Regions from separate parts of the Eikenella sp. KCOM 3110 genome, predicted to be linked through region 1. Evidence: riboswitches for the same ligand, from Rfam matches in the RefSeq annotation. Region 1 holds a riboswitch; each other region holds the start of a gene.
What was found. Region 1 has a riboswitch for thiamine pyrophosphate ahead of cytX (putative hydroxymethylpyrimidine transporter CytX). Riboswitches for the same ligand answer to the same signal wherever they lie in the genome.
Positions count from the first base shown of each region.

Region 2: linked by a shared signal. The riboswitch ahead of thiM (hydroxyethylthiazole kinase) and the one ahead of cytX (putative hydroxymethylpyrimidine transporter CytX) in region 1 are both predicted to bind thiamine pyrophosphate.
Region 3: linked by a shared signal. The riboswitch ahead of ELB75_RS00880 (DMT family transporter) and the one ahead of cytX (putative hydroxymethylpyrimidine transporter CytX) in region 1 are both predicted to bind thiamine pyrophosphate.

Region 1 is NZ_CP034670.1:1,938,460-1,948,693, forward strand. It holds gene ELB75_RS09760 (YqgE/AlgH family protein) at 1-178, shown strand, start outside; gene ruvX (Holliday junction resolvase RuvX) at 171-617, shown strand; gene ELB75_RS09770 (hypothetical protein) at 754-1,332, shown strand; TPP riboswitch at 1,733-1,827, shown strand; gene cytX (putative hydroxymethylpyrimidine transporter CytX) at 1,989-3,200, shown strand; gene gpmI (2,3-bisphosphoglycerate-independent phosphoglycerate mutase) at 3,496-5,049, shown strand; partial or broken gene ELB75_RS09785 (manganese efflux pump MntP) at 5,098-5,699, shown strand; gene ELB75_RS09790 (murein hydrolase activator EnvC family protein) at 5,738-7,087, shown strand; gene ELB75_RS09795 (hypothetical protein) at 7,166-8,746, opposite strand; gene ELB75_RS09800 (S41 family peptidase) at 9,028-10,234, shown strand, end outside.
Region 2 is NZ_CP034670.1:1,207,130-1,217,363, reverse strand. It holds gene ELB75_RS06090 (bifunctional chorismate-binding protein/class IV aminotransferase) at 1-1,879, shown strand, start outside; gene thiD (bifunctional hydroxymethylpyrimidine kinase/phosphomethylpyrimidine kinase) at 2,356-3,192, opposite strand; gene thiM (hydroxyethylthiazole kinase) at 3,215-4,015, opposite strand; TPP riboswitch at 4,149-4,242, opposite strand; gene gap (type I glyceraldehyde-3-phosphate dehydrogenase) at 4,436-5,464, opposite strand; gene asd (aspartate-semialdehyde dehydrogenase) at 5,689-6,807, shown strand; gene trhP (prephenate-dependent tRNA uridine(34) hydroxylase TrhP) at 7,184-8,545, opposite strand; gene ELB75_RS06055 (NAD(P)/FAD-dependent oxidoreductase) at 8,769-10,019, opposite strand.
Region 3 is NZ_CP034670.1:144,734-154,967, forward strand. It holds gene ELB75_RS00830 (DNA recombination protein RmuC) at 1-338, opposite strand, end outside; gene ELB75_RS00835 (barstar family protein) at 417-764, opposite strand; gene purB (adenylosuccinate lyase) at 912-2,279, shown strand; gene ELB75_RS00845 (outer membrane lipoprotein) at 2,374-2,853, opposite strand; gene ELB75_RS00850 (hypothetical protein) at 3,254-3,679, shown strand; gene ELB75_RS00855 (DUF4189 domain-containing protein) at 4,271-4,906, shown strand; gene ELB75_RS00860 (hypothetical protein) at 4,939-5,160, shown strand; gene ELB75_RS00865 (hypothetical protein) at 5,293-5,877, opposite strand; gene ELB75_RS00870 (hypothetical protein) at 6,171-6,887, opposite strand; gene trpB (tryptophan synthase subunit beta) at 6,934-8,136, opposite strand; gene ELB75_RS00880 (DMT family transporter) at 8,233-9,171, opposite strand; TPP riboswitch at 9,387-9,481, opposite strand; gene ELB75_RS00885 (hypothetical protein) at 9,732-10,234, opposite strand, start outside.

The DNA.
Region 1 (10,234 bases):
CTACACTGGCTGGAGCGCTGGCCAGCTCGAGCGCGAGCTGGCGGAAAACAGCTGGCTCACCGTGCCCGCCAGCGAGCACATCATGTTCGGCATACCGCATGAGCAGCGCTACCAAGCCGCCATGTCGCTGCTCAACATCGCCCCCGAACAACTCATCCGAACCGGCGGCCATGCTTAACATCCCGCACGGCACCACGCTGGCCTTCGATTTCGGCGAAACCCGCATCGGCGTGGCGCAGGGCGACGCCGAAGTGGGCATCGCCCACCCGCTGGCCACCATCAGCGGCGAGGGTAACGACAAAAAATTCGCCGCCATCGCCGCCCTGGTGGACGAATGGCGGCCGGTGCAATTCGTGGTGGGGCTGCCGCTTTCCACTGACAGCAGCGAACACGAAATGACCCATCTGGCCCGCAAATTCGGCCGCCGCCTCAACGGCCGCTTCGGCCTGCCCGTGTATTGGGCAGACGAGCGGCTCACCTCGCTCTACGCCGCCGAACTCCTCAACCAAACCGGCCTGCGCGGCCGCAAACAAAAGCCTGTGCTCGACCAAGTGGCCGCGCAGGCGATTTTGCAGGGCTTCTTTGAAGGGGGCTGGGTGGAAGAGTTTCACGGCTAACAATATAAGGCTACCTGAAAATAGGAATGCGGTTTCAGGTAGCCTTTGGGCGTAAAGCAGGCATACGGCCAAACCGTTTTGCACTGCGCACCGCCCGACAACTTCCACATTCCTCATTCCAACAAAAGGATAAAACATGAAACACAGCAAAATGAAGCTAAAAACCTGGGCAGCTGCCCTGATGCTGCTTCCCGCCGTGGCACTGGCTGCGCCTGCCCAACGCGGTGGAGAAATCGTTTCCTTCGGCACACCGCCGGCAGGATTTGAAATCGGATATCGGGCTTCGCAAGGCGAGCAGACGATTGTGGAGTTGGTACCAAGAGGGCAAACGGTGCAGAATTGGGAGCGGATGGTTACCCTACAAACCTTCGCCGGTAACACCCGCTCGGTAATCGATTTCCGCCGCGCGGTGTCGGACGGCTGGCGGAGCGCCTGCCCGGGCGGCAACACAATCAATCTGAGCGAAGGGCAGGAAAACGGCTATCCCTTCGCTTTGTTGCAAATGAGCTGCGAGCACAACCCGCAAAGCGGCAGGCCGGAATATACTTGGATAAAAGCGATGCGAGGCGAACGCGCGCTTTATGTGGCGCAATATGCTTTCCGCCACTTGCCGAGTCGGGAGGAGCTGACTGATGCGGCACGCCGTCTGCGCGGCATGTCGCTGTGCGATACGCGGCCGGGCAGGGCGCGCCAGCATCCTTGCGGCCGTCGTTAGGAGTATGCAAAAGGCTACCTGAAAGCTCACTATATCCGCTTTCAGGTAGCCTCTAAGCTGAATGCTACCGCATTCTTGTCGGGTAGGGAATTGTCTGGTGTAGCAAAAGTTGAACTACGGTGATGTGGTAAGAGTTGGCTGAAGTTTTTCAGGTAGCCTGTGGGGGGAAGGGGCTACCTGAAAACTTATGTGCTGCTTCTCGACAGTTCTGAAGCCAAATAGCAATCTGCCCCGATTACTCCGTTTCGTTAGCATGCTTCCCGTTTGGATTTGCAGGTGTGCAGAAGCGCAACGGCTGGGTGTGGAAACATTGTTGCCGGTGGAATCATTTAACCATTTGACGTGTCGGCAGCCTTTGCTGCGGCGGCTTGAAAAAACAGGGCGGCAAGGTATAATCGCGCCCAATTAGTCGGGGTGCTGCCTTGGGCGGCTGAGAGGATACCCGTTGTACCTGATCCGGTTAACACCGGCGTAGGGAACTATCAGGCAGAGGATGCGGGCGGCGTGTGCCGTTCGGGTTGCTTTGCCCCATCCGGAACAGATGGTTTCTTCTCTGCTTTACGCTGCGCCCCGGCTTGGTATGCCGGGCTTTTTTGTGCGCGTTTGATACGCGGCTCGGCGGAGTAGTTTTTCAAATATAGAGAGGAAACAATTTGATGGAACAGCAAGCAGATAAACTTTCGGTTACCGCTTCGGCGGTGATTTGGTTTGGGGCGGCGGTGTCGGTAGCGGAAATCCTTACCGGCATGCTGTTTGCGCCGTTGGGTTGGCGCATGGGTCTTTTGGCAGTGGCTATCGGCCATGTGATCGGCGGGGTGCTGTTTTACCTGGCCGGGCTGATCGGGGCGCAAACGGGGCGCAGTGCGATGGAAACGGTACAGCTTTCCTTCGGCCGTCGCGGCTCGCTGCTGTTTGCTGCTGCCAACGTGGTGCAGCTGGTGGGCTGGACGGCGATTATGATTTTCACCGGGGCGCAGGCTGCGGCGGCGCTCACGGCTGGCTGGAGCGGGGCGCAGACAGTTTGGAGCGTGATTATCGGCGCGCTGATTTTGCTGTGGCTGCACATCGGGATGCGGAATTTCAGCAAAATCAATTTTGTGTCGATGGGCACGCTGTTTGCGCTCACGCTGTGGTTGAGTGTTCAGGTAGCCTCCGGAGAGCCGGCGGCAGCCGGGCAGGCGGATGCGGAGGCGATGAGTTTCGGGCTGGCGGTGGAGCTGGCGGCGGTAATGCCGCTGTCGTGGCTGCCGCTGGTGTCGGACTACACCCGCCGCACAGCCAAGGCGCGGGCGGCTACGCTTTCGGCTACGCTGGCTTATTTCTGCACCAGCTCGTGGATGTATGCCATCGGGCTGGCGGCGGCGCTATTTGCCGGACAGAGCGAAATCGCACCGATGCTGCAATATGCCGGGCTGGGCGCCGCCGGGATTTTGGTGGTGGTGTTGTCCACGGTGAGTACGACGTTTTTGGATGCGTATTCGGCCGGGGTGAGCTTTCACAGCATCAGCAGCCGCTTTGGTGAGGTGCCGGTGGCATCGGCGGTTACGCTGCTGGGCACGCTGCTGGCGCTGGTGTTTGATGTGAGCCGCTTTGAAGGGTTTCTGTATTTTATCGGCTCGGTGTTTGCGCCGATGATTGCGGTGCAGATTGCGGATTATTTTGTGCTGAAACGCAAACCGACTTCAGGGGAAGTGGATTGGGTGAGCCTGGCTTTGTGGCTGGTGGGTTTTGTGTTCTACCGCCAGATGCTGAAATGGCAGCCGCCGCTGGGCACCACGCTGCCGGTGATTGCGGCCACGTTTGCGCTGACGCTGCTGGTGCGCAAATTGCTGCCCTCGGCAGGCAAAGCGGCAGTACATGAAGGCTGAGCCAGGCAGAAAACATGGCTAAACAATGCTCTTTCGATACCCGGCGGCAAGCGGCAAATAGCACAGGCCGTGCGGCACGGCGAGCCAACCCGGTCGGATAGCGTGTGGATTGACTATAGTGAATTAACAAAAACCGGTACGGCGTTGGCTCGCCTTGCCGTAACGTGTGTACTGTCTGCGGCTCGCCGCCTTGTCCTGATTTTTGTTAATCCACTATATTAAAGGCTACCTGAAACCCGATTTGCTTTTTCAGGTAGCCCTTCACGCATTCAATTCCCACCCAATCCGCTATATAATGCCCATCCCCATTCCCAGCCCGGCGCATATCATGAGCAAGCTCACCAAACCCATCGTTCTTCTCATTCTCGACGGCTTCGGCCACCGCCCCGAAGGCGACGACAACTCCGTCCTCCTCGCCAACACCCCCAATCTCGACCGCCTCAAAGCCCAATACGCCTACGGCACGATCGACGCCTCCGAGCGCATGGTCGGCCTGCCCGTCGGCCAGTTCGGTAATTCCGAAGTGGGGCATTTGAACATCGGCGCCGGCCGCGTAGTGGCGCAAGACATCACCCGCATCGACATGGCCATCGAAAACGGCTCGCTCGCGCAAAACCCCGCCCTCACCGCCGCCTGGCAAAGCCCCACGAAAACCGTGCACCTGCTAGGCTGCTTCTCCGACGGCGGTGTGCACAGCCACATCAACCACTTCTTCGCCGTGGCCGATGCCGCCCTGGCCGCCGGTATGCAGAAAATCGTTTTCCACCCCTTCCTAGACGGCCGCGACACCCCGCCGCAAAGTGCGGAAGGCTACCTGAAAACCCTGCAAAGCTATTGCGAGCAACACCCGCAAGTGAAAGTGGGCTGCGTGGTCGGCCGCTTCTTCGCCATGGACCGCGACAACCGCTGGGAGCGCGTCGAGCAGGCCTACAACGCCTTGTTCGGCCAAGCCCCGTTCCGCGCCGATACGCCGCTGCAAGCCCTGGCCGCCGCCTATGAACGCGGCGAACACGACGAATTCGTGCAGCCCACCGTCATCGACCCAGCAGCCGCCCTGCACGACGGTGATGCGGTTGTCTTCATGAACTTCCGCGCCGACCGCGCCCGCGAGCTGACCCAAGCCCTGCTGTTCGACGATTTCCAAGGCTTCCAACGCCAGCAGCGCTTCCGCCCCGGCTATTTCACCTCGCTCACCAGCTACGGCAGCCAATACCGCTTCCCCGTGCTGTTTGCCCAAGAGAGCATCCGCAACGGCTTGGGCGAATACCTGTCTGCCCAAGGCATCAGCCAGCTGCGCATTGCCGAAACCGAGAAATATCCGCACGTTACCTACTTCCTCAGCGGCGGCCGCGAAGAACCCTATCCCGGCGAAGAGCGCATCCTCGTGCCCTCGCCCAAAGTCGCCACCTACGATTTGCAGCCCGAAATGAGTGCGCCGCAAGTGTGCCAACACATCCTCGACAGCCTCGCCGCCAAGCGTTTCGATGTGATTCTGTGCAACTTCGCCAACGGCGACATGGTCGGCCACAGCGGCGTGCTGGCCGCCACCATCAAAGCGGTGGAAACGCTCGACGACTGCGTGGGTAAAATCGTGGCTGCCGCCCAAGCAGCCGGCGGCGAAGTGCTGATTACCGCCGACCACGGCAACTGCGAGCAGATGTTCGACCCCGCCAACGGCCAGCCGCACACCCAGCACACCACCAACCCCGTGCCCTTCCTGTATGTCGGCCGCCCCGCCCGCATCAAGGCCGGTGGCGCGCTGAAAGACATCGCCCCCACCCTCCTCGCCATGCTCGGCCTGCCCAAGCCGCAGGAAATGAGCGGCGAGAGCCTGATTGAGTTTGTTTGACCGCCCAGCAGCAGGCTACCTGAAAGCTTCAGGTAGCCTCCACCCGCCATGAGCTTCCTCACCATCCTCGCCCTCGCCTTCGGCATGTCTATGGACGCCTTCGCCGCCGCCATCGCCCAAGGCGCCGCCATCGGCACGCCCACCCGCCGGGGCACGTTGCGCACCGCCGCTGTGTTTGGCAGCGTGGAAACCCTCACCCCGCTCATCGGCTGGGCAATCGGCTCCGTGGCACAACGCTACATCGCCGATTGGGACCACTGGGTCGCCTTCACCCTGCTGCTCCTGCTCGGCCTGCGCATGATTTACGGCGCGCTGCAGCCGGAACAGCCCGCCGGGGAACAATCTGAACAGGCACAGCCCGAAAGCGGCCAATCCGGCCGCCGCCCGCCGTCGCCGCTGATGCTTGTCGCCATCGCCTTCGCCACCAGCATCGACTCCCTGATCGTCGGCGGCGGCCTGGCTTCCTCGAAGTCAACATCCTGCTCACCGCCCTCACCATCGGCCTGGCCACCACCATCATGGCCGCCATCGGCCTGCGTTTGGGCAGCCTCCTGGGCAACGCCATCGGCAAACGTGCCGAAATCCTCGGCGGCCTCGTCCTCATCGGCATCGGCACGCTCATCCTTGCCGAACACCTCCATTTCCTCTAAATCCTTTCAGGTAGCCTCTCCTTTTTTCAGGTAGCCTCATGAAGCACAGCAAAATCCTCATCCTCCTCGCCCTCCTCTGCAGCGCCCTGCCCGCCGCCGCCGCACCCAAAGACGACCTGCGCCAAGTGCAGCGCGCCATCGGCGAGAGCAACCGCAAACTCCAACAGCAGCAAAGCGAACAGCGCCAGCTGCAAAGCAACATCCGCCAAACCCAAAGCGAACTCGACACCGTGCGCCGCGAGCTCGACCGCCTCACCCGCAGCCGCCAAACCGCCTGGCGCGAACTGCAAGCCATGCAGGCCAAGCTCGACAGCCTGCAAACCCGCATCCAAAACACCCAAGCCCAAGCCGCCCGCCTGCTCAACAGCCGTTATCGCAACCAGCAGCCCAACGCCGTAACCCTGTTCCTGCAAAACGCCGACCCCCAGCAGAAAGGCCGCCACCTCGAATACCTGCGCCACCTCAACCAAGCCAACGCCCGGGCCCTCACCCAACTGCAACACAACCGCCAAGAGCTCAAACAGCAGCAAGACAGCATCAGCGAGCAGCTCAAGCGGCTCGACGCCCTCAAACGCCAGCAGCAAACCACCGCCGCCCGCCTCGGCCGCCAACAGCAACAGCAGCAACGCCAACAGCAAAGTCTCGAACAAGACATCAGCCGCGAAACCGCCAAGCTGCAAACCCTGCGCCAAAACGAAAGCCGCCTCAACGGCCTCATCGCCAGCCTCAGCCGCCGCTCCGCCCAACGGCAGGAAGCCGAACGCCAGCGCCGCGCCCAAATCCTGCGCCAACGCCGCCAGCAGCAAGCCCAAAACGGCAACAAACCCGCCCCACGCTCCCAAAGGCTACCTGAAAACGAACACAACGGTTCGAACCAAAGCGATCTCCGTCCGAACGAAACCCGCCCCACCCCGCCCGAACAGCCGGACACCCCCAACCGCAACACCCTCACCGCCGAAGACCTCGCCCTCGAAGCCCCCGAAGCCCAAGAGCCGCAAAGCCACGGCTTCAGCCGCATGCAAGGCCGCCTGCAACGTCCCGCCGGCGGCAGCATCAGCGGCCGCTTCGGCCAAGCCCGCCCCGGCGGCGGCACCTGGAAAGGCCTCTTCATCAGCACCCCGCCCACCGCCGTGCGCAGCATCGCCGAAGGCGAAGTCGCCTACGCCGCCCCCCTGCAAGGCTACGGCAACACCGTTATCGTCGACCACGGCAGCGGCTACCTCAGCATCTACACCGGCCTCTCCCAAATCAGCGCCGGCGCAGGCAGCCGCGTATCCGCCCGCCAAACCATCGGCCGCAGCGGCAGCCTCCCCGACGGCGAAAACGGCCTCTACTTCGAAATCCGCTACCGCAACCAAGCCATGAACCCCGCCTCATGGGTAAACTAGCCAAACCGGTGGGCGAAAATTTCAGGTAGCCTTTAACCACTTAAAGGCTACCTGAAAAACCGATCTCTCATATTGTCACTACATTTTGCCTTCCCATTTAAGAGTCCACCAACCAGCACTTTCCTCATTGTCACGTGAAAATCGAAATACACCCCTATCAGAACGGATAATCATGCCACCATCACTGAGGGAAATTTGTTCGATATGCCCCGATTCCGATGGAGAAAACCACTGCTCCGGCAAATCCTTCCATTCCTCACCCTCTACCCATCCATAGTAGCTGGCTAAAATTTCCCCGCTGCCCCGACGCAGCAGGACTGCATAAAATATCTCTCTATCCTTACCATGTGCAGCTTTTACTGCCAATGCATAATCTCCCGAACAGAAAGCAGCAACATCGTTAAACCGAGGTCGGAGAGACAAATTAGTATTGGTAAGAACAATATTGTCGAATTGTGTAACTTGCTCCGGATTTAGACCAAACGGCAGCGAATAGGCCTGCCTTACACACCGCGCCTTGCCGTCAAACTCCAAAGGCTTTGGCAGCGTAAATGGCTTTTCAGGCCGCAACTCATTTAATAACCCTGGTATTTCGGAAGTGAAATTGGGGTAAAGCCTTCTTTTCCTTACGATGGCCGGTGCATACCAAATATTTCGGTTTTGTTTGCGGTCGGCAATATATTGGATTATCTCCCCCGGCTCGCCCTGACGGCTGGGACGGATACCGTATACAAAATTACCACGCCTACCGCGGCTGGGTGCGATGGAGAGAAGCTCATATCTTTCATGAAATAGATAGCCGCGATAAATAAACCGATTAGGGGTATAGCCAGTTCGCTCCACACCGGCTATGTGAATTTCTGGCTCATTATCTGACCGATCAAATTGAACATCCGCTGCCAGCTCCACAATTGTCCCCGACGGCAAAGGCAACTTCTCTGGCGGCGGCAGATAGGGAACGCCGGACGGAGTGAACATACCGAACGCAGCGCCAAGCGGCATAATCGGAACACCAATCGGAGTTATCTCCACGAAAGCAGTAGCTTGCGGTAGGTAATGTTTGCGTTCGTCGCTGTTGGCGGAACGCCATTGGTATTCACGCAGCAGCAACAACGAAACCGTTATTAAAGTAAATATTGTTATGTATGGTAGCAGCGTATGAAACACCGAGCGATAACGGCGCTTATCCCACGATGCCCCTGCCAGCAAAACCATCGCCGCCCCCCACACTATCGCGCCCCAGCCCCATGCCACTACATTACGGGTTCCGCCATTCTCATCTATCATTACTTCCCGTAAAGTGAAAGTACACAAAGCCAATCCAACCATCAGGAAAACCGACTCCTTAACCCTAACGCCGGACAGCAACCTCAACCACACCCATACATAGACAAAATTGGCATATACGGCAAGACCGCTGATGCCATTCATCCAGGCAAGTGGGCTTACCATCAAAATCATCAAGCCATACCATTCCGGATCTGTTTCCCCACTGATAAAGAACCCCGGCATAAAAATCGATAATACCAGCAACACTGCCGAAACGTAGCATAACGGCCTGGCATGCCTCAATTCTTCAACCGACATGGTTTTTTTCACCGGTTTCTTATGTATCCGTACACGCACCATATGATTTCCCAAAAAATGATTAAAATGCATGATTACCGAAGTAGGAAGGAAGAATAACAGAAATCACCCGTCCCCGCTGAAAGGCTGCCTGAAAATTTGGCATGATCCCATCTTATTCAATTTATTCCAAGTAGCCCCACCCAAAATCTCCGTTTAACATTTATTTTCCCCCACCCCCTTGCTGGAACAAGCAAATTTGCCTAAAGTTCAGCCTTTCGAGCCACACGGCAGGCTACCTGAAAAAACACAGCTACCGCCACCGCCGATTATCCGGGCTCAGATTAACAAAACCTGAAAGACCAACACCCATTATGTCCAACAACACCTTCAAAAAAATCGCCCTCTACACCCTGGGCACCTTCACCGGCATCGCCGTGAGCCTGAGCATGCAGAGCTTTGCCGAAACCCGCAGCCAGCAGCCCCTGCCGGTGGATTCACTGCGCACCATGGCCGAAGTGTACAGCCAGGTGAAAGCCAACTACTATCAAGACAAAACCGACGATGAAATCCTCGAAGGCGCGCTCAAAGGCATGGTTTCCAACCTCGACCCGCACTCCGAGTATATGAACCTCAAAGACTACGCCGATATGCAGGAATCCACCAAAGGCGAATTCGGCGGCCTGGGCATGGAAGTGGGCAGCGAAGACGGCTTCGTTAAAGTGGTCTCCCCGATTGAAGACACCCCCGCCGAACGCGCCGGCATCAAAAGCGGCGACTACATCATCAAAATCGACGATGCCTCCACCCGCAGCATGAGCGTAAACGATGCCGTGAAACGCATGCGCGGCGAGCCGGGCACCAAAATCACCCTCACCCTCCTCCGCAAAGACACGCCCCAGCCCATCGTGGTTACCCTCACCCGCGCCATCATCAAAGTGCGCAGCGTGCGCCACGACCTCATCGAACCCGGCTACGGCTATTTGCGCATCAGCCAATTCCAAGAGCGCACCGTGCCCGCCATGGCCGAAGCCCTGCAAGCCATGCACCGCACCAACGGCGGCCCGCTCAAAGGCCTCATCATCGACCTGCGCGACGACCCCGGCGGCCTGCTCAACGGCGCCGTGGGCGTATCCGCCGCCTTCCTGCAAAACGGCCAGCTCGTGGTGAGTACCAAAGGCCGCGACGGCAAAGAAAACATGAACCTCAAAGCCCAGCCCACCGACTACCAAATCGGCAACAGCAAAGACCCGCTTGCCGGCCTGCCTGCCGAATTTAAAACCATCCCCATCACCGTGTTGGTCAATTCCGGTTCCGCCTCCGCCTCCGAAATCGTGGCCGGTGCCCTGCAAGACCACAAACGCGCCGTGATTGTGGGCACGCAAAGCTTCGGCAAAGGCTCCGTACAATCCGTGATGCCCCTTTCCAACGGCGGCGCGCTGAGAATCACCACCCAGCTCTACTACACCCCCAATGGCCGCTCCATCCAAGCCCAAGGCATCGTGCCCGACGTGGAAGTGGCCGATAAAACCCGCCGTTACGAAAGCCGGGAAGCCGACCTCTCCGGCCACCTGAGCAACC
Region 2 (10,234 bases), 730 kb from region 1:
CGATGCCGTAAGCGACCGCGCAAAACTCTATCAAAATCATGTGGAAAGCCGCCTTTTCCATCATAACGAACTGGATTCGCTGGACGATACGCTGCAAAAGGGCTGGCAAAAAGGGCTGCATGCTGTGTTGTTTGCAGACTACGAATTCGGTTTGCCGCTGATGGGGATTGAGTCCGAACGCGGCGGCAATCTTGCCCTGCACTGGTTTGCCGACTGCGCCGACATCGATGCCGAAAGCTGGCTTGCCCAACATTCAGACGACCTCCCCGCCGGCATTTCCACGCCGCAATCCTCCGTATCCGAAGCCGATTACCTCAACCGCATCCGCCAAATCCACGAAGCCATCCGGCGCGGCGACACCTATCAAATCAATTACACCACCCGCCTACACCTGCAAGCCTACGGCAACCCCGTCAGCCTCTACCGCCGTCTGCGCCAACCCGTCCCCTATGCCGTTTTGTCCCGCCTGCCCGATGCGGCAGGGAAATCCGCGTGGACGCTGTGTTTCTCGCCCGAACTCTTCCTCAAAATCGGTGCGGACGGCACCATCAGCACCGAACCAATGAAAGGCACCGCGCCGATTTTGGGCGACGGACAAGACGAACGCCGCGCCGCCGAGTTGCAAGCCGACCCGAAAAACCGCGCCGAAAACGTGATGATTGTCGATTTGCTGCGCAACGACCTCGGCAAAATCGCCCAAACCGGCAAAGTATGCGTGCCCGAGCCGTTTAAAGTATCGCGTTTCGGCAGCATCTGGCAGATGACCAGCACCATCCAAGCCCAAGCCCTGCCGCACATCACCGCCGCCGACATCCTCCGCGCCGCCTTCCCCTGCGGCAGCATCACCGGCGCGCCCAAACGCATGAGTATGCAGATTATCGAATCGCTCGAAGCCGAACCGCGCGGCCTGTACACCGGCAGCATCGGCTACCTGAAACCCTGCGCGGGCGGGCTGGGGTTTGAAGGCATATTCAACGTTGTCATCCGCACCCTGTCGCTCAAACCCGTTTCTAACTCAGTTTCAGACGACCTAGATAGTGGATTAAATTTGAATCAGGACAAGGCGACGAAGCCGCAGACAGTACAGATAGTACGGCACGGCGAGGCAACGCCGTACTGGGTTAAAGTTAATCCACTCTATCACGGAGTGTACGGCGTCGGTTCCGGCATCGTCATCGACAGCGACCCCGCCGCCGAATATCGGGAATGCGGCTGGAAAGCCCGTTTCCTCAACGAATTGCGCCCCGCCTTCGGCATCTTCGAAACCATGCGCGTGGAAAACAGGCAATGCCGCCTGCTCGACCTGCATTTAGGTCGTCTGAAAACCTCCGCCCAAGCCCTCAACCTACCCCTGCCCGACGATGGCGAAACCCGAATCCGGCAATACATCGCCAAACTGCCCGACGGCCTCTTCCGCCTGAAAGCCGAACTCGTTTCAGACGGCCTCATCCTCAGCCATGCCGCCACCGCCGAGCTGCCCGCCCCGCAGCGCGTCATCCCCGCCCCGCAACCCCTCCCGCGCCGCGACTACCTGCGCCGCTTCAAAACCACCCGCCGCGCCCTCTTCGACCAAGCGTGGCAAACCGCCGAAACACAAGGCGCGTTCGACAGCCTGTTTTTCAATTCAGACGGCCTCCTGCTCGAAGGCGGCAGAAGCAACGTGTTCGTCAAATACCAAGGGCAATGGCTCACCCCGTCTCTGGATTTGGACATCCTAAACGGCGTCATGCGCCAAGCCGTGTTGCAGCAACCGCAAACCTACTTGAGCACGGACGCAGTCATCGAAACGCACATCACCCGCGACATGCTGGAACACGCCGAAGAAATCCGCCTCTCCAACGCCTTAAGGGGCGTGTTTGAGGCAGAATTAGCACAATAAACAAACGGCTTGGCATCTTGTTCCAAGCCGTTTGTTTCTATAGTGAATTAAATTTAAACCAGTACAGCGTTGTCTCGCCTTGCCGTAACGTGTGTACTGTCTGCAGCTCGCCGCCTTGTCCTGATTTAAATTTAATTCACTATATATATCGAGTTTCAGCTAGCCTTCCGGCCATACAAGCAAAGGCTACCTGAAAATCAGAAATCCGTTTTCAGGTAGCCTGAAGCGAGATAGCGGGCGGGTATGATTTCTTCATACCAGGCGGCGAAATGCGAGCCACAAGCCAATGCTTGGCCGACGTGTAGGGTGCGTGCCGCAGGCACGCACGCCGTTGTCCGCTACTTCAAGCCGTGTGCGTGCATTCTGTATACGCCCTACACACCTGAACGGGAAAGGCTACCTGAAAGCATGGTTTCAACGAAGCTGAAACTTTTCAGGTAGCCTTTTGCCTACAGCCAAGCTAGCTGCTTGCTTCCTCACTCTGCACGCATTGCCCAATGGTTTACCGGCCCGTGGCCGTGGCCGATGTTGATGGGCTGCGAGATGGCGGCGGTGATGCACTGTTTGGCGGTGCGGATGGACGCTTCTACGCTTTCGCCTTTGGCCAGCTCGGCGGTGAGGCAGGCGGAGAAGGTGCAGCCGGTGCCGTGAGTGTGCGGCGTGGGGAAGCGCGGGCTTTCCAAAGTGAACTGCCCGTTAGGCATAAACACCCAGTCGCGGCAAATTTCGCTTTGCGATTCGCCGCTGTGGCCGCCTTTAATCACCACGGTTTGCACACCGGCTTCCTGCAAGATGCGGGCGGCGCGTTCGGCATCGGCATCGGTTTGGATGTCGATGCCGGTGAGCGCTTCGGCTTCGGGCAGGTTGGGCGTGAGCACGTCGGCCAGCGGCAGCAAATGCTGTTTGAGCGCGGCCACGGCGTTTTGCTGCAACAGCGGCGCGCCGCCCTTGGCCACCATCACCGGATCGAGCACCAGCCGGCCAAACGGTTTGCCTGAGATTTTTTCCGCTACGCATTCAATCACTTCGGCCGTACCGAGCATGCCTATTTTAAAAGCGGCTACCTGAAAACGAGCATCGCGAGTTTCTGCGGAGCTAAAATCGGCGGCGATGGAATCGATTTGTGCGCGGATAATATCGAGCGGCACGCCGTAGATGGCCTGCACGCCCAGCGTGTTTTGCGCAGTTACCGCCGCCAGCACGCTCATGCCGTACACGCCGCGCATTTGAAAGGTTTTCAAATCGGCCTGAATGCCGGCGCCGCCGCCGCTGTCCGAGCCGGCGATGGTGAGGGCTTGTGCAATTTGCGTCATCTGTTTTCTCCTGATTAAACCGTTAAATCCATTCCACTTTCGCGCGTGCCGCCACTTCCTGCGCCGATACGGCGGCCAGGTTGTCGATCAGTTTCCATGCGAACGAGCCGCTCTGCGCAGGCTGCAAGCCCTGCGCCGCCAATTCGCCCGCCACGGCATACACCGTGCAGGCTTCGGCCACGGCGTGCAAATAGTCTTCCGGCGCGGCCACGGCGGCAAATGCGCCCGCTATCGTGCTCAACAGGCAGCCGGAAGCGGTTACTTTGGGGAACAGCGGCGTGCCGTTATTCAATTTGGCGGTGCGGCTGCCGTTGGAAACGTAGTCGGTTGCGCCGCTGATGGCGGCAATGCAGCCGTATTGCTGCGCGATGCGTTGGGCGATGCCGTGCAAATCGGCCGAGCCGCTGCCCGCATCCACGCCTTTAGCATGCCATTCCACCCCGGCAATATGCGCCATTTCGCCCGCATTGCCGCGCACGGCGGCGAAGCGGATTTCTGCCAACAGCTGCGCCGTGGTTTCGCGCCGCAGCTGGGTAAAGCCTGCGCCCACCGGATCAAGCACCACCGGCACGCCCGCACGGTTGGCCGATTTGCCCGCCGCCAGCATGGCTTCCACCTTCTGCTTGTTCAGCGTGCCGATATTCAGCACCACCGCCGAGCTGGCCGCCGCCAGTTCCGCCATTTCATCCACGCTATCGGCCATAATCGGCGAAGCACCAATCGCCAGCAGGCCGTTGGCCGAGAAATTGGCCGCCACGATGTTGGTGATGTTGTGCACCAGCGGGTTGCGAGCGCGGACTTGATCCAGATATTTGATTTCCATATTGCTTTCTCCTTAATAATGGCGGAAGGCGGGCAAGAAAAAACGCCCGTTGCAAAGCCGGGCGAGGTGCGTTGTATCGACATGCGGGGCAGGCTGTTTCCAGCTGCGCTTTCAGGTAGCCTGCAACGGCTGTGCAGACCCCTGCATAGTTTCCTACGCCAGTATTAACTGTATCAGGTACAACGGGTATTTTCTCAGCCGCCTTTGCGGCACCCCGACTAATGGCCGCGGATTATAGCCCGCCGCCCGGGGAAAGGCTACCCGACGGCTATATCGCGGATAAACAAAAACCCGTACAGCCTTGGCCCGCCTTGCCCTGATTTTTGTGAATCCACGATACAAGGCATCGGGCCGATACAATAGGAAAGGCTACCTGAAACTTTTCAGGTAGCCTCTTAATATTCATATCACGCAGCAGCCTTATTCAAACGGGCGCACCGGCAGGCCGAACATGGCGCGGGCGGTGTTGAGCATCTGGCAGGAGAAGCCCCACTCGTTGTCATACCAAGACAATACTTTCACCATATTGCCGTTGGAAACTTTGGTCAGCGTGCTGTCGAACACGGAGGCTTCGCTGGTGTGGTTGAAATCGGAAGACACCAAGGGCAGGCTGTTGTAGCCCAGCACGCCTTTCAGGTAGCCCTCGCTGGCGGCTTTCAGGAGCAAGTTGATTTCTTCCACGCTGGTATCGCGGCCGGCTTCGAAGGTTAAATCCACCAGCGAAACGTTGATGGTGGGCACGCGCACGGAGAAGCCGTCGAGCTTGCCTTTGAGCTCGGGCAGCACCAGACCCACGGCCTTGGCGGCGCCGGTTTTGGTGGGAATAATATTTTCCACCGCGCTGCGGGCGCGGCGCAGGTCTTTGTGGCGTACGTCGGTGAGCACTTGGTCGTTGGTGAAGGCGTGGATGGTGGTCATCAGTCCTTTGGTGATGCCCACGCTCTCCGACAGCACTTTGGCCACGGGCGAGAGGCAGTTGGTGGTGCAGGAAGCGTTGGAGACCACGGTCATCTCGGGGGTGATTACCTGGTGGTTCACGCCGTATACGACGGTGGCGTCCACATCGTCGCCGCCGGGGGCGGAAATCAGCACTTTCTTCGCGCCGGCCTGAAGGTGTGCCGAGCTTTTCTCTTTGCTGGTGAATTTGCCGGTGCATTCCATCACTAAGTCCACGCCCAATTCTTTCCACGGCAGCTCGGCCGGATTACGGTTGGACACCAGCCGGATTTTATCACCGTTGATAATCAGGTGCTGCTCGTCATGCGACACTTCGGCGGCAAAGCGGCCGTGCACGGTGTCGAATTTGGTTAGGTGCGCCTCGGCCTCGGGGCTGCCGCTGGTATTGACGGCAACCACTTCAAACTGGTCGCGCAGGCCGTATTCGTAAATCGCGCGCAATACCTGGCGGCCGATGCGGCCATAGCCATTGATGGCAATCTTCAAGCTCATGTTTACACCTTTCTTACATTCTGAAAACGCCCGTGCAAGCAGCCGGGCAGAAAAACATCAACAGGGCGGATTATAGCGGATTTGCCCCGCAAACTACAGCCGCCAAGCCCTAAGAGGCTACCTGAAAACATCATTCTACCGTTTTCCCCCTTTACTTTCCCCCGCCGCAGGGGTAAAAAGGCAGCTTCATCTCATTCACACTTCTTTACCATCAAGGAGCAGTTATGCAAAAAGTAGGATTTGTCGGCTGGCGCGGTATGGTCGGCTCGGTTTTGATGCAGCGTATGCGCGAAGAAAACGATTTCGCCCACATCCCCGAAGCCTATTTCTTCACCACCTCCAACGTAGGCGGCAACGCCCCCGATTTCGGCCAGGCCGCCAAAACCCTGCTTGATGCCAACAACCCCGCCGAACTGGCCGAAATGGACATCATCGTTACCTGCCAGGGCGGCGACTACACCAAATCCGTGTATCCTAAGCTGCGCGAATCCGGCTGGAACGGCTATTGGATCGACGCCGCCTCCGCCCTGCGCATGAACGACGATGCCGTGATCGTGCTCGACCCGGTAAACCGCAACGTAATCGATGCCGCCCTGCAAAACGGCGTGAAAAACTACATCGGCGGCAACTGCACCGTGTCCCTCATGCTGATGGGCTTGGGCGGCCTGTTCCAAAACGGCCTGGTGGAATGGGCTTCCTGTATGACCTACCAAGCCGCCTCCGGCGCGGGCGCGAAAAACATGCGCGAACTCATCAGCGGCATGGGCGCCATCCACAGCCAAGTGGCCGCCGAACTGGCCGACCCCGCCAGCGCCATCCTCGATATCGACCGCAAAGTATCCGACTTCCTGCGCTCGCCCGACTATCCCAAGGCCAACTTCGGCGTGCCGCTGGCCGGCAGCCTGATTCCGTGGATCGACGTAGACTTGGGCAACGGCCAATCCAAAGAAGAATGGAAAGGCGACGCTGAAACCAACAAAATCCTCGGCGGCAGCCGCCCCACCATCGTGGAAGGCCTGTGCGTACGCATCGGCGCCATGCGCTGCCACAGCCAGGCCATCACCCTGAAGCTGAAACAGGATCTGCCCGTATCCGAAATCGAAAGCCTGCTCGCCGGCGCCAACGATTGGGTGAAAGTCGTGCCCAACACCAAAGAAGCCAGCATGCACGAGCTCACCCCCGCCGCCGTTACCGGCACACTCACCGTACCCGTAGGCCGCATCCGCAAGCTCGCCATGGGCGGCGAATACATCAGCGCCTTCACCGTGGGCGACCAACTGCTCTGGGGCGCGGCCGAACCCATCCGCCGTATCCTGCGCATCGTATTGGGCAATTTGGATTGATTTAACCTGCCCTGAAACACCATTAAAGGCTACCTGAAAACAGTCATGGCTGATTTTCAGGTAGCCTTTATAGTGAATTAACAAAAACCAGTACGGCGTTGTCTCGCCTTGCCGTAACGTGTGTGCTGTCTGCGGCTCGCCGCCTTGCCCTGATTTTTGTTAATCCACTCTATCAGGCAGCGGATAGCAGCGGGCATATTTTTCGCCAGCTGCCAGCAGAAGCAGCAGTATCAAAATGCTGATTTGCGGCCAAACCCACAGCGAAAGCAGGAGCAAGGCGGCTATAAATTATAAAAATATTTCATTTTTATGAAGGCAAACCGTATGTTGCAGAATACAGACTGCTTTTCCAACCTCCCAAAAGCAACCTGTATATTTAGCGTTGCGATTTAATCACCCGCGCAATCAGCGCCTTATCCTTGCCTGCCATATTCGGAATCTGCACCTGAATACCGTTGCCGGGAGCCACTTCCGCCGCTTCGCCCCTGCGTTTCATGGCTTGCAGCACGACGGTTTGGTTGCCCTGCGGGTGGATGATTTCCAGCGTATCGCCCACGGCGAAGCGGTTTTTCACTTCCACGGTGGCCCAGCCTTCGGCATCAATTTCGGTAACGTGGCCGACGTATTGGCTTTGCTTGGCCACGGAATGGCCGGTGAGGTAGTTTTGGTAGTCTTGCGTTTGGTGGCGTTCGAGGAAGCCGGAGGTGTAGCCGCGGTTGGCGAGGCCTTCGAGTTCGGCCAACAGGCTGTAGTCGAAGGGGCGGCCGGCCACGGCGTCGTCGATGGCTTTGCGGTAGGCCTGGGCCACGCGCGCCACGTAATACACGGATTTGGTGCGGCCTTCCACTTTGAGGCTGTCCACGCCGATGCGGGCGAGCTCGGCCACTTGCTCTACGGCGCGCAAGTCTTTGGAATTCATAATATATGTGCCGTGTTCGTCCTCCATAATCGGCATCATTTCGCCGGGGCGGTTGCTCTCTTCGATGAGGAAGATTTTATTGGCGGCGGGATGGCGCACTTGGCCGTTGATGCCTTCGAAGGCAGCGTTGGCTTCTTCTTGGGCTTTGTTGAAGTCGAAGCCTTGCAGCAGGCGGGCGTCGCCCATTTCGTCGATTTCGGCGGGGTGGACTTTGTAGTCCCAGCGGCAGGAGTTGGTGCAGGTGCCTTGGTTGGGGTCGCGGTGGTTGAAGTAGCCGGAGAGCAGGCAGCGGCCGGAGTAGGCGATGCACAGTGCGCCGTGCACGAACACTTCGAGCTCGACATCGGGGCATTCTTGGCGGATTTCGGCGATTTCTTCCATGCTCAATTCGCGCGACAAAATAATGCGTTCCACGCCGATGCGCTGCCAGAATTTCACGCCCCAGTAGTTGGTGGTATTGGCCTGCACGGAGAGGTGGACGGGCATATCCGGCCAGCGTTCGCGGGTAACCATAATCAGGCCGGGGTCGGCCATAATCAGCGCGTCGGGCTTCATGGCAACCAGCGGCTCCATATCGGCCACAAAGGTTTTGAGCTTGCTATTGTGCGGCAGGGTGTTGACGGTGAGATAGAACTTTTTGCCGCGTGCGTGGGCTTCGGCAATGCCTTGTTGCAGCACGTCCAGCTTGGCAAATTCGTTGTTGCGGGCGCGCAGGGAATAGCGCGGGCTGCCGGCATATACGGCATCGGCACCGTAATCGAAGGCGGTGCGCATGCGTTCGGGGCCGCCGGCGGGGAGGAGGAGTTCGGGAGATTTCATGGCGTGATTCAAATGGGATAAGGGGGTAATCGTGATAGAAACGGTTTGCTTTCAGGTAGCCTTTAAGTTATTCGGAGATGCTTTAAACGATTTTCAGGTAGCCCCTTAAACAGGCTACCTGAAAACGAAGTTTCTGCGAAGCTAAAACATTGGCTTCCACGGGGAAGCTAACATCAGCTCCCACAGAAGCGGCAGTCAGACGAATTATAACGCAAAATGGCGGCTAACCGGCTTCAGCGGTGTCGTGTTTGGGTGCAGGCTCCCAAATCTGCGAGGTGAAGAGTTGCGCGTCGTGCACATAGGGGTTGTTTTGATCCCACACATAGCCCGCAAATACGGCGCTGAGCATGCGGTCGGTTTCCGGCGTGCGCTGGCCGCTGAAAATCATGTCTTGCAGCGTGCCGGAATACCAAGCTTCCACATAGTGCCGGAACACGTTGACACCGGACATCAGCGGGCGCGCGAATTCGTTTTGCCAGTTCACCTGCTGGCCGTTCAGCTGGCGGGCCACCAAATCGGCAGCAAGCTTGGCCGAGTGGGTGGCGATGGTGACGCCGGAGGAGAATACCGGATCGAGGAATTCGGCGGCATTGCCCAATAGGGCGAAGTGGCGGCCGTAGAGCGATTTCACGCTGGCGGAATAGCCGGGCAGGTAGATGAAGGGGAAGTCGTTATCCCATTGTGCGTTTTTCAAAATGCGGCGCAGGAAAGGCACTTCCAGGGCAAATTTTTTCAGGATGACGGCAGAGCTTTCCTGCCCGAGTTTTTCAGGTAGCCCCACCACGCCGATGGAAGCGCGGCCGTTGGAGAAAGGAATCAGCCACAGCCAAATATCGCGGTGTTCGGGGTGGATGCACACCAGGTTTTTGTTGCGGTCGAAGGCCGGGTCGGTGATGTGGTCTTCGATGTGGGTGAAGTGCACATGGCGCAGGGGCAGGTCGGAAGGGATATCCCAGCTGAGCATGCGCGGCAGCACGCGGTGGTAGCCGCTGGCATCCAACACGAAACGCGCGCCCAGCACATAAGGGTCGCCGCCTTCCTGCTGCACCACCAGTTTGGCGAAATCGCCGTGGTTGTCGAAGGCTTTCACCGTGGAGCCGAACTGCACGATTACGCCTTGCTTGATGGCTTCGTCGATCAGGATTTTATCGAAACGGGCACGCTCTACATTAAATGCGGTGGAAGGGCCGGGGGAGAATTTATCGGTGAATTTGAAGCTGGTGTTGCGCTCGCCCCAAGAGAAGGCGAAGCCGTTTTTATATTGAAAACCGAAGCCGGCCTGCACGGCGGGCAGGAAGCCGGCCTCATGCAGCAGCTCCATGCAGTGCGGCAGCAGGCTCTCGCCGATAACGAAACGCGGGAAATGCTGCTTTTCCACCACACAAACATTGAATCCCCGCTTGTTCAACAGAGCAGCCGCCACTGCCCCCGAGGGGCCGGCGCCGATGATAACGACGTCGTAATGCTGAATCATGTTTTCCCTTTATTTTTTGCTTCCGCCCGGCTCTGCGGGCAGTGGCAAGATTATTCGTTTGCGGCTGCCTTGCCGCTGCCACCCCATTCCGCAGCAGCGAAGCTTGAATGAATTAAGAATTGGTTTGATTATAAATGAATTAGACAAGATTTGTCTAAAACCAACCGCCGTGGGCAGCAGGCGCGGGCTTTTCCAGGCCATACTGCGCGGCCGGG
Region 3 (10,234 bases), 660 kb from region 1:
TGTTGCCGTTCGGCGGCCTCGGCTAGGCGGTTGGTGAAATGTTGCACCGATTGCTCGGCGGCGGCGGCGCGGGTTTGGTAATCCTGTGCGGCTTGGCGGGCGGCCGAAAGCTGCTGTTGGCTATCGGCCAGGCTTTGGGCGGTGTGGCCGAGTTGCTGTTCGCTTTGCTGCCAGGCCTGCTGTTGCAGGGCGAGCTGGTGTTGCAGGCGGTCGGCTTCCTGTTGGTGGCGGTGTTGCGCGGCTTGGTTGCGGGCATTTTGCCACAGCCAGACGATGAGTGCGCAGAGTAGGGCAGCGGCAAAGCAGGCGGCAAGCAGGATGGGAAGGGTAAAGGTCATAAAAGGCTACCTGAAAAACGTTGTTCTGGCGCTAAAGCGTGAGCTTCAGCGAAGTGTAAATGGGGAGCGGCTGGCGGTTTAATCTGCTATCGAAATCCGCACGATTTTATGCTCCTGCGGGTTGCCGTGCCAATAATCGCGGTATAGCTCCAGGCAGTCGGCAATATCGGCAAACAGTTTGGGCTGGCGTTGCTTGAGGTCGGACAGGCCGCAAAAGGCGATGTGGATTTCGCGTTGCGGCAGCCAGCCCAAGTCGCGCATACAGTCGTTGAGCGAATCGAGGCTGCCGCTGTTGAAATAGGCGGGCAGTTCGAAGGCTTCCTGCATGCGCTGCATCAGGCTGTGCGGGGTTTTGATGCGGGATAAATCCACGCTGATGGCGAGGGCATCCGGGCGGGTTAGGGTTTGGCGGATAAAGCGGCTCATGTGTGAGGCTACCTGAAAGCATCAAGTGAAAACGTATTTTACTGCTTTAAGCCTCGTAGAATGCGCCAAACCATCGCTTTCAGGTAGCCTTCCCGCTTTTCGGGTAGAATACCGCCGTTTTGTCGGCCTTTTTTCATAGGAAACCACATGTCTGCCCTGCTTGCCCTTTCCCCGCTCGACGGCCGCTATGCCGCCGCCGTTGAAGCCCTGCGCCCCGTTTTTTCCGAATACGGCCTGATCCGCGCCCGCGTGCACGTGGAGTTGGAATGGCTCAAATCGCTGGCTGCCGCGCCCGAAATTAGCGAAGTGCCACCCTTTTCCGCCGCCACCTTGGCCGAAATCGATGCCGTGATTGCCGTTTTTTCGCCCGAACACGCCGCCGAAGTGAAAGCCATCGAAGCCACCACCAACCACGACGTGAAAGCCGTGGAATACTGGCTCAAGCAGCGCTTCGAAAGGCTACCTGAAATCCAAAAGGCAAACGAATTCATCCACTTTGCCTGCACCAGCGAAGACATCAACAACCTCTCCCACGCCCTGATGCTGCGTGAAGCCCGCGATAGCGTGCTGCTGCCCAAGCTGGCCGAAATCGCCGCCAAACTGCGCCAAATGGCGCACAGCCTGGCCGCCCAACCCATGATGAGCCGCACCCACGGCCAGCCCGCCACCCCCACCACCCTGGGCAAAGAAATTGCCAACGTGCTCGCCCGTTTGCAGCGCCAAGCCGCCCAGCTGGAGAAACAGGAGTTTTTGGGCAAAATCAACGGCGCCGTGGGCAACTACAACGCCCATCTCTCCGCTTATCCCAATATGGATTGGGAAGCGCATTGCCGCCGCTTTGTCGAACAATCGCTCGGGCTCACCTTCAACCCCTACACCATCCAAATCGAGCCGCACGACTACATGGCCGAGTTCTTCCAAACCCTCAGCCGCATCAATACCATCCTCATCGATTTCAACCGCGACGTGTGGGGCTATATTTCGCTCGGCTATTTCAAACAAAAAGTGAAGGCCGGCGAAGTGGGCTCCTCCACCATGCCACACAAAGTGAACCCCATCGACTTTGAAAACTCCGAAGGCAACCTCGGCACCGCCAACGCCATCCTCGGCTTCATGGCCGAGAAACTGCCCGTCTCCCGCTGGCAGCGCGACCTCACCGACAGCACCGTGCTGCGTAACATGGGCGTGGGCGCAGGCTACACCCTGCTCGGCTGGGCCGCCCACCTGCGCGGTCTGAACAAACTCGAAGCCAATCCCGCCGCCATGCAGGCCGACCTCGACACCACCTGGGAGCTTCTGGCCGAGCCTATCCAAACCGTGATGCGCCGCCACGCCGTGCCGCAGGCCTACGAGCAGCTCAAAGCCCTCACCCGCGGCCAAGACGGCATCACGCCCGCCACCCTCCAATCCTTCATCCGCAGCCTCGACATCCCCGAAGAGGCCAAAGCACGCCTGCTCGCGCTTACCCCCGCGCTGTATGTGGGCAAAGCGGAAGAGCTGGCCAAGCGGATTTAAGGCCGCCTGCTGGTATTCAACAAAAAGGCTACCTAAAATTTCAGGTAGCCTTTTATCCTTACCGTGCAGCCGATTAAGGGCTGTAAACAGGTTTTTAGTAGGCCGAAGATTGGCTCGCCGGCAGCACGCGGGTGATGCCGTTGGCGCCTTGCAACACGCGCACGCGCTGGCCGGGGCGGAATTGGATGTCGTCTTTCTGCACCACGGAAATCGCGTCGCGCGAGCCTTCCAGCTGCACCACGATTTCATAGCCGCGCTGGCTGTCCAGCCCGCGGGTGAGCGACTGAGTGCCCAAACCGCCCACCACCGCGCCCAAAATCGCGCTCACCGCCTCGCCGCGGCCATTGCCAAAGTTGCTACCGCCGATGCCGCCCAGCAGCGAGCCTGCAGCGGTGATCAGCGGGTTGTCTTCGCCGCGGATTCGGGTGGGCGTTACCGACAGCACTTCGCCGTAGTAAACCCGGGCGGTGTTTTGCGCTTGGGAAGTGGTGTATTGCAGGGCGGAGCTGTTGGCGCAGCCGCCCAGCAGCAGGGCGGTGGATACGGCAGCCGCAAACAAGCGTGAAGTAGACATGGGATTCTCCTGAAAGGTGGTTAAACGGGCGGGATTATATAGCGGATAAGCTTATTTTTCGATACGGCTGCACATGCCCACGCTGGGATTGAGGCTACCTGAAAATAAAAACGCAAAAGGCCGGGTGGCAACACCGGTTTCACGCCATTGAAGCCTGCGCCCGCGCTTTCAGGCCGCCTCTATCCGAAAATCTCTAAGTGGCGGCAAGTTTATTTTGCCGCAGTTATGCCAACCAACCGTGCTTTCGCGGCGGCACCGGTTCGCCTTGCCGTATCGTCTGCGGTTCACCGCCCGGTATCGTTAGCCTTCCGGTTTGTTATATGTTTTCGGCCTGCTTTGCTGTATGATTTGCGCCGTATGGCATAGTCGAGCCAAACCCAGAACAAAACGGAGAGTATTTATGTGTCCACAAACCGCATCCCGCAAAACCAAACGGCTGCTGCCGTTTGCCGCCGCCCTGCTGCTGGCAGGCTGCGCCACCACCATCAGCCCGATCGACACTCTGCGCTGGCGCGGCAAAGGCATCAGCGCTTTTGTTGCCGACGCCCAGCGCATGCCCGATATCGTGCGCCGCAACTGCGTGAAAAATAATGAAGTGCGCGACCTCTATGCCTGGCGCATCGAGTACTACGACGTCCGTCAGGCGTATGTGGGCCAATCCGGCAATGTGCAGTATTACCAAAACTACCGCCATTACGTTGGCCACGAATACCGCATCGTGGTAACCAAGCCCGACGGCACCATCCTCTCAGTGCGCGATACCTTCTTTGGCAATGCCGATAAAGAATACGGCTGCGAAGAATACCGCGAAGAGCTCAAGCTGTAAAACAGGCCGCAAGCCGCTGATAGTGCGGGAGCTGCCGGTAGCGCAGCCAATAAAGCCAACACACCGGCCAAGCCCCGTGTGTGGCGCGCCATTGCCATATGGCCATTTCAACGGCCAAGTGAAGCCAGTAGGCTTGAATAAGCCGGATGAAGAATTAGACGAAAGTATCCTGAGCATCATCATGCGCCATCCGCGCTAGAGCGTTTGGCAGAAGATACGAAAAGGCTACCTGAAAGCTGAAACCGCGTGCGTGCGGGACGCACACACCCTACCTGTGCGGGCTACGCTTGCTTGTGGTGATAAAGGGGTGAAATTTCAGGCGGCAAGCCGAACGATTTTTTCAGACGGCTTTGAACGAGGCGGCGGATTTGGAAATCCGAACCGTGTTTGCTGTGCAGGCTGCTTTTTGAACCGTTTAAGGGCTTTGAAAGCAGCCTGCATTTTTGAACTTCGTCAGACTGTGTATTATATGACATATGCCGCTGCAGCAGGGGCGGAAAGTAAAAAGTAATGCGTCAGGCATGGGTGGGATGGTATAATCCGCGCCACATTACAGCAATCTGTTTTAACCGCCATAAATAAGGGATGATTATGCCGTCTCACAAAAAACACCTGCTGGCCGCCGCCGCGCTGGCTACTCTGCTGGCGGGCTGCCAGGGTTCGCTTGCCTACGAAGTGTTGCAGGCTGCCAAAGGAAACAACGGCCCTTCCGCACAGGATGTCGAATCCATGATGCCGATTGTGGAAGCAATGAAAGGTTTGCCTTCCAAAGCGGAACTGGCCACGCGCCCAATGCACCCGCGCAAATGGGGCGGATATGCCGTCTCGCCCGAGATAAAAATGCTATGGACAACCGACAAAGCCTTCGACACCCCCGAAGCCGCCTCGGCAGACGCACTCAAACAATGCCGCCAGGCCGGCGGCAGAAACTGCCAAACCGCCGTTCTTTACAGCAATCTGTGCTTTACCATGGCGCAGGGGCGACGCAACGGCAAAGGCTTTGACGCAATGGGCTACGGCCCCACCCACGAGTTTGCCAAAATAACGGCAACGGGCAACTGCCAAAACCAGGGCGGCCAAGGCTGCCACCCCACCGTCGGGGCAACTCCCTCCTGCGCCGTCCCTTGCAACGTCGTCACCAACAAATCCTGCCGCTACGAAGACCCCGGGATCATCTTCCCCGACAAAGGCATGAGAATGCAAAAGGTACCGTCGTTTTTCCGCTAGGCGGGTTTGAAAGGATTGGAGGCCGTCTGAAAATGCAGCTTCAATGCCGTTGCAACTTTTCAGACGGCGGCGGATTCGCATTTGAAGTGCAACTTTCCATAACAGAAAAAGGCCAGTATGCGGTAGCATACGGCCTTTCCTGCAAGAAAGATTGCCATGAGCTACACACAGCCGAACGATTTTTTTCAGACGGCTTTGGCCGGGCGGTGGATTTGGGAATCCGAACCGTGTTTGCTGTGCAGGCTGCTTTTTGAACCGTTTGAGGGCTTTGAAAGCAGCCTGCATTTTTTAACTTCGTTGAAACTGCGTTTTCAGGCTGCCTGAAAGCTGAAACCGCGTGCGTGCGGGACGCACACACCCTACCTTGTGCGGGCTGCGCTTGATTGCTACCAACCTTTCTGAAACTTATTAACCATTCTGATTAATAAGATAAAAAAAGCAACAAAAAAACAAATTATTGAAAACAACCCAAAAATACGTTTATTTACCACTCTTTTCCTTGTAGGCCCAACACTTCCTACATCATATTTAATAATTACATTATCATCATTACCCGTTAATGATAATATATTCCCATAATAACTTTTATTCCTCCTGTCTCTGTTGTCAACTAATAAAATCATAAATTTCATCTTCGCATTATTTATTACAGTCTCTTTACGGTAACCACAAAAGGATAAGGAAACATTCCCTCCGCATGGTGCAGAGTATTTAGGTGAAAGCTCATCATCTATATAAAGAAACACTGTATCACTATCCATCCTACTTCCCGTCCTATTGGACACTAGGGTGATTCTATCAGCCACTATTTCAATCTCGGTTGGTGGGAGCAATTTTCGCTGATACCAAGAATCTCCCAACCAAATCAAATTACCTCCCAATGCAAAGAAAAATGCAATTAATGAAAACCATGAATAATCTACATAAAAATGATTATTTATATAATGAATAAATCTAGTGAGAAAACCCATAATTAACCCAATCAGATAATAAGCTGGCAAGCTTAGTATAGGTAGGTAGCCATTTATGCCCACGCGTTTTTTAACTTCGTTGAAACTGAGCTTTCAGGCTGCCTGAAAACTAAGACTGCGTGCGTTTCGCACACACTCTACTCATACGGGCCGCTTGCTGCGCATCATCATGCGCCATCCGCGCTAGGACGTTTGGCAGAAGACACGAAAAGGCTACCTGAAAGCTGAAACCGCGTGCGTGCGTTTCGCACACACCCTACCTGTGCAGGCTACGCTTGCTCTACCCATGCGGACTACGCTTGCTCATCCAACATTTTTTGCAGGGCGGCAAACAGGGTTGTGCCGTTGGCAAATTGGTAGAAATCGGGGCTGCCGGATAGGAAGCGGCGCAGTTCGCCGTATCGCTGCAGGCGGAACAATACCAGCGCATAGAGTTCGTTTTCCATGCCGCTTGCTAACGGGCGGCTCTGCATGAAGCGGCAGAAGCCCCCTAAGTCGGGCACTTGCTGCGTAAAGCGGGCAATGTCGGCTTCTATTTGCCCGGCAGGCTGCCGTACCCAATCCAGCATTTGCTCAAGTGTAAAGTGGGCGAAGTCGGGTTCTTGTATGCACCACTCGTCTTGTATCCCCGTTAAACCCAGCGACGGTTCGCCATTGAGCCGGCTGCTGAAGCTTTTTATCATCTCTTCTTCGCCAAACAGTTTGAAAAACAACGAATCCAGACAATCCGGTTTGGCTTCTATGCGGATGGATACACGCTCACTGATGGGTTTGCCGTCAAACACGGCCACCAAATAGGCCTGGACAACGCTGAAAATGTAGCCGTCTTTAACCCAATAAATAAAACCGCCGGAGGCCGTCTGAAAGCCGCGCGTTTTGAGTTCGGCTTTGAATAACTGTTCCAGCCATTGGCGTTTTACGCTGTCGCGGAATTGTTCGCGCTCGCGTTCGGCTTGCACTTTATCCCAAGCTTTGAGTAGAGGGGCGGGGAGGCGGTGAATATCCAGCATGATGATGCAGGTAAAATTTCAGGTAGCCCAAAGGCTACTTGAAACCTTACAACTCAATCCCTTTCAACTTCGCCACGGTATTGATGTCCTTATCGCCGCGCCCCGACAGGTTCACCAGAATCACTTGGTCTTTGCCCATCTTCGGCGCGTTTTCCACTGCCCAAGCCACGGCGTGGCTGCTCTCCAGCGCGGGGATGATACCTTCAAAGCGGCACAGCAAATCAAAGGCTTCGAGTGCTTCGTCGTCTTTGGCGACGGTGTATTCGACGCGCTTGATGTCGTTCAGGTGGCTGTGTTCCGGACCGATGCCGGGGTAATCCAAGCCTGCGGACACGGAGTGTGTACCCAAGACTTGGCCGTTTTCGTCCTGCATCAGGTAGCTGCGGAAGCCGTGCAATACGCCGATGGGGGCTTTGCTGGTAATCGGCGCGGCGTGGTCAGGGGTGTCCGTGCCGCGTCCGCCGGCTTCCACGCCGACGAGGCGCACGTTTTCTTCGCCGATATACGGGTGAAACAGGCCGATGGCGTTCGAGCCGCCGCCGACACAGGCCACGGCAACATCAGGCTGGCGGCCGATGGCTTCCTGCATCTGCGCTTTGGCTTCGTTGCCGATAACGCATTGGAAATCGCGCACCATTTCGGGATACGGCGCGGGGCCGGCAGCGGTGCCGATGATGTAGAACGTGTCGTCCACGCGGGCGACCCATTCGCGCATGGCTTCGTTCATCGCGTCTTTCAGCGTGCGGCTGCCACTATCGACGCTGACCACGTTTGCGCCCAACAATTTCATGCGGAACACGTTGGGCGCTTGGCGGATGATGTCGTCTGCGCCCATGTAAACATGGCATTCCATACCGAAGCGGGCGGCGACAGTGGCGGAGGCCACGCCGTGCTGACCCGCGCCGGTTTCGGCGATGACGCGTTTTTTGCCCATGCGGCGGGCAAGCAGTGCCTGACCGATGGTGTTGTTTACCTTGTGCGCGCCGGTGTGGTTCAAGTCTTCGCGCTTCAACCAGATTTGCGCGCCGCCCAGATGCTCGGACAATCGCGCGGCATGGTACACGGGGCTGGGGCGGCCGACATAATGCTTCAAATCATGGCGGAACGCTTCCCAAAACGCGGGGTCGTTTTTCGCAGCTTGGTAGGCCGCTGCCAATTCTTGCAGGGCGGGAATCAGGGTTTCGGCAACGTACACGCCGCCGTGTTCGCCGAAAAAGCCCTTCTCGTCGGGGGCTTGGTAGTTTTGCATGGTTCGTCCTTTAGTAATGGGGTAGAAAGGCTACCTGAAAATGCCAAACCTGTTTCAGGTAGCCTTCATGAATATGAAGGACTCCATTCTAACCGCTTATCCCGCGCTTTCCAAAGCCCGTTTTCTCGCCGCGCCCCATTCCGAAGCCGCAATCCCCGCCGCCACCAAGATTAAGGCCGTGAGCACATAGCCGCCCAGCCGCTCGTCTGGGAAGGTCGCCGCGCCCACCAGCGCGCCGAACACCGGCAGCAGGTTCATCGTGAGCGCCGCCCGCCCTGCGCCAATCGCAATCACGCTTTCCATATAAAACAGCTTGGACAAAATCGCAATAAACACAGAAACATAGAGCAGTAGCAACCAAGCCTGCCACGGCGGCAGCCGGAAGCCCCTCTCCACCCCTTCCCACACATAAAACGGCGCACTCGCCACCACCGCCGCCACACACATCGCCCACAGCAGGCTCGCCCAATGCACCTTCGGCGCCGCACGCAGCGCCAGCGAATAGCCCGCATAAATCAAAGAAGTAGCCAATGCCAGCGCATCCCCTTGCGCCAAACCCGTTTCCAGCAGCGCGGCCGGATTGCCCCGGCCCACCACCCACACCACGCCCGCAAACGACAGCCCCACCCCCAGCCATTGCAGCCCATGCGCCCGCGTGCGCCAAAACAGCACCTCCGCGAGCAACACCATCACTGGAATCAGCGCCGTGATAATCGACACATTCACCACCGCCGCCCCGCGTGCAAACGCGCTGTAGAGTACAATATTAAACAGCGCAAACCCGCTGCCGCCCACCAGCAACAGCCACAACGCACGCGTTTTGAGCACAGGCAAATCCTCTTGAATCCGCGCGCGGAACAGCCACGAAAGCAGCAAAGCCGCCAGCACCCAGCGCCAAAACGTAAACTCATCAGGCGAAAGCCAAGCCTTGCCCAGCTTGCCCGCCACATTGCTCGTGGCCCAGAACGCCGGTGCCAAAAACAGCATCACATAAGGGTGCGGCAGGCCGTTTGCCTGCCAAATACGGAAACGCATGGTTTGCTCCTCTTGCAACAGCCCGCCGCTACTGATGGAAGGCTACCTGAAAAACATTTACTTCTAAAACACAGCTACTTACGGACAAATATTGCATGCCATGCTCAGGACGGCAGGCAACAAAAAACGCCCCGATCAATCGGAGCGCATCATCACGTTGCCGCGGCAGAATCTGCTCTGCCGCCTGCGGCCAATCAAACCGGGCAGCATCCCGCCCAAACCGGCCGCGAGTTCCCTCCGCCGGCATTAACCGGTTCAGGTGCAACGGGTATGTTCTCAGCCGCACAAGGCAGCACCCCGACTCAAGGGGCGGATTATAGCCCTGGGTAACGGCTTTGAGTAGGGCGGCTTTGCCGAACCGGCGCTTGGCATAAGGATAGGCGGGCATTGCTGCCCGTGCGGGTTTAATTTCGTTGGGGCTGCCTTTTCAGGTAGCCCGAAAGAAGGGATGGGCTACCTGAAAAACGTTGGGCTTATCAACCCGGCCTGCTCTCTATTGCCTTTTCAGGTAGCCTGAAAGGGGATGCAGGCAGCAAGTGTTTTCCTGCCCGTTTAAAGAATCAAGTATTTGGTACAGCCGTAATATGGCTCAGTTTTCCTTTTTCATCATAATGCAGCACAGATACAAATTCGGCACGCGCGCGCCCCAAATTCTGCTTTCGTACGCTATCATGGTAATGTACGGTTTGGACAACGTATTTTAATTGTTTGTTTGCATCATATACGAATGCACTGGTGTAATAACCAAGATGGTAATTAATACTAACTGAAACTTGCACGGTATCCGATAACCAGAAAAAATCGTGCACAGCCAGAACTTCAAAACGTGAAAATTGATTCCTGTAAGGAAAAGTAAGGCAATTATTGTTTAATAATTCAAAATGCCTATAACGGATACCAAATCTGGTTATCTTTTCATTTTCATAAATGTAGCATGATAGGATTTCATCTGCGTCATCTTGTAATGGGTTGATGTCCAATAATAATTTCTCGCCGCAGAAACCATAACTGTCATAACCTCGTTTTGCTTCCTCTGCCAATGAAATAAACGGTTTTTTCAATA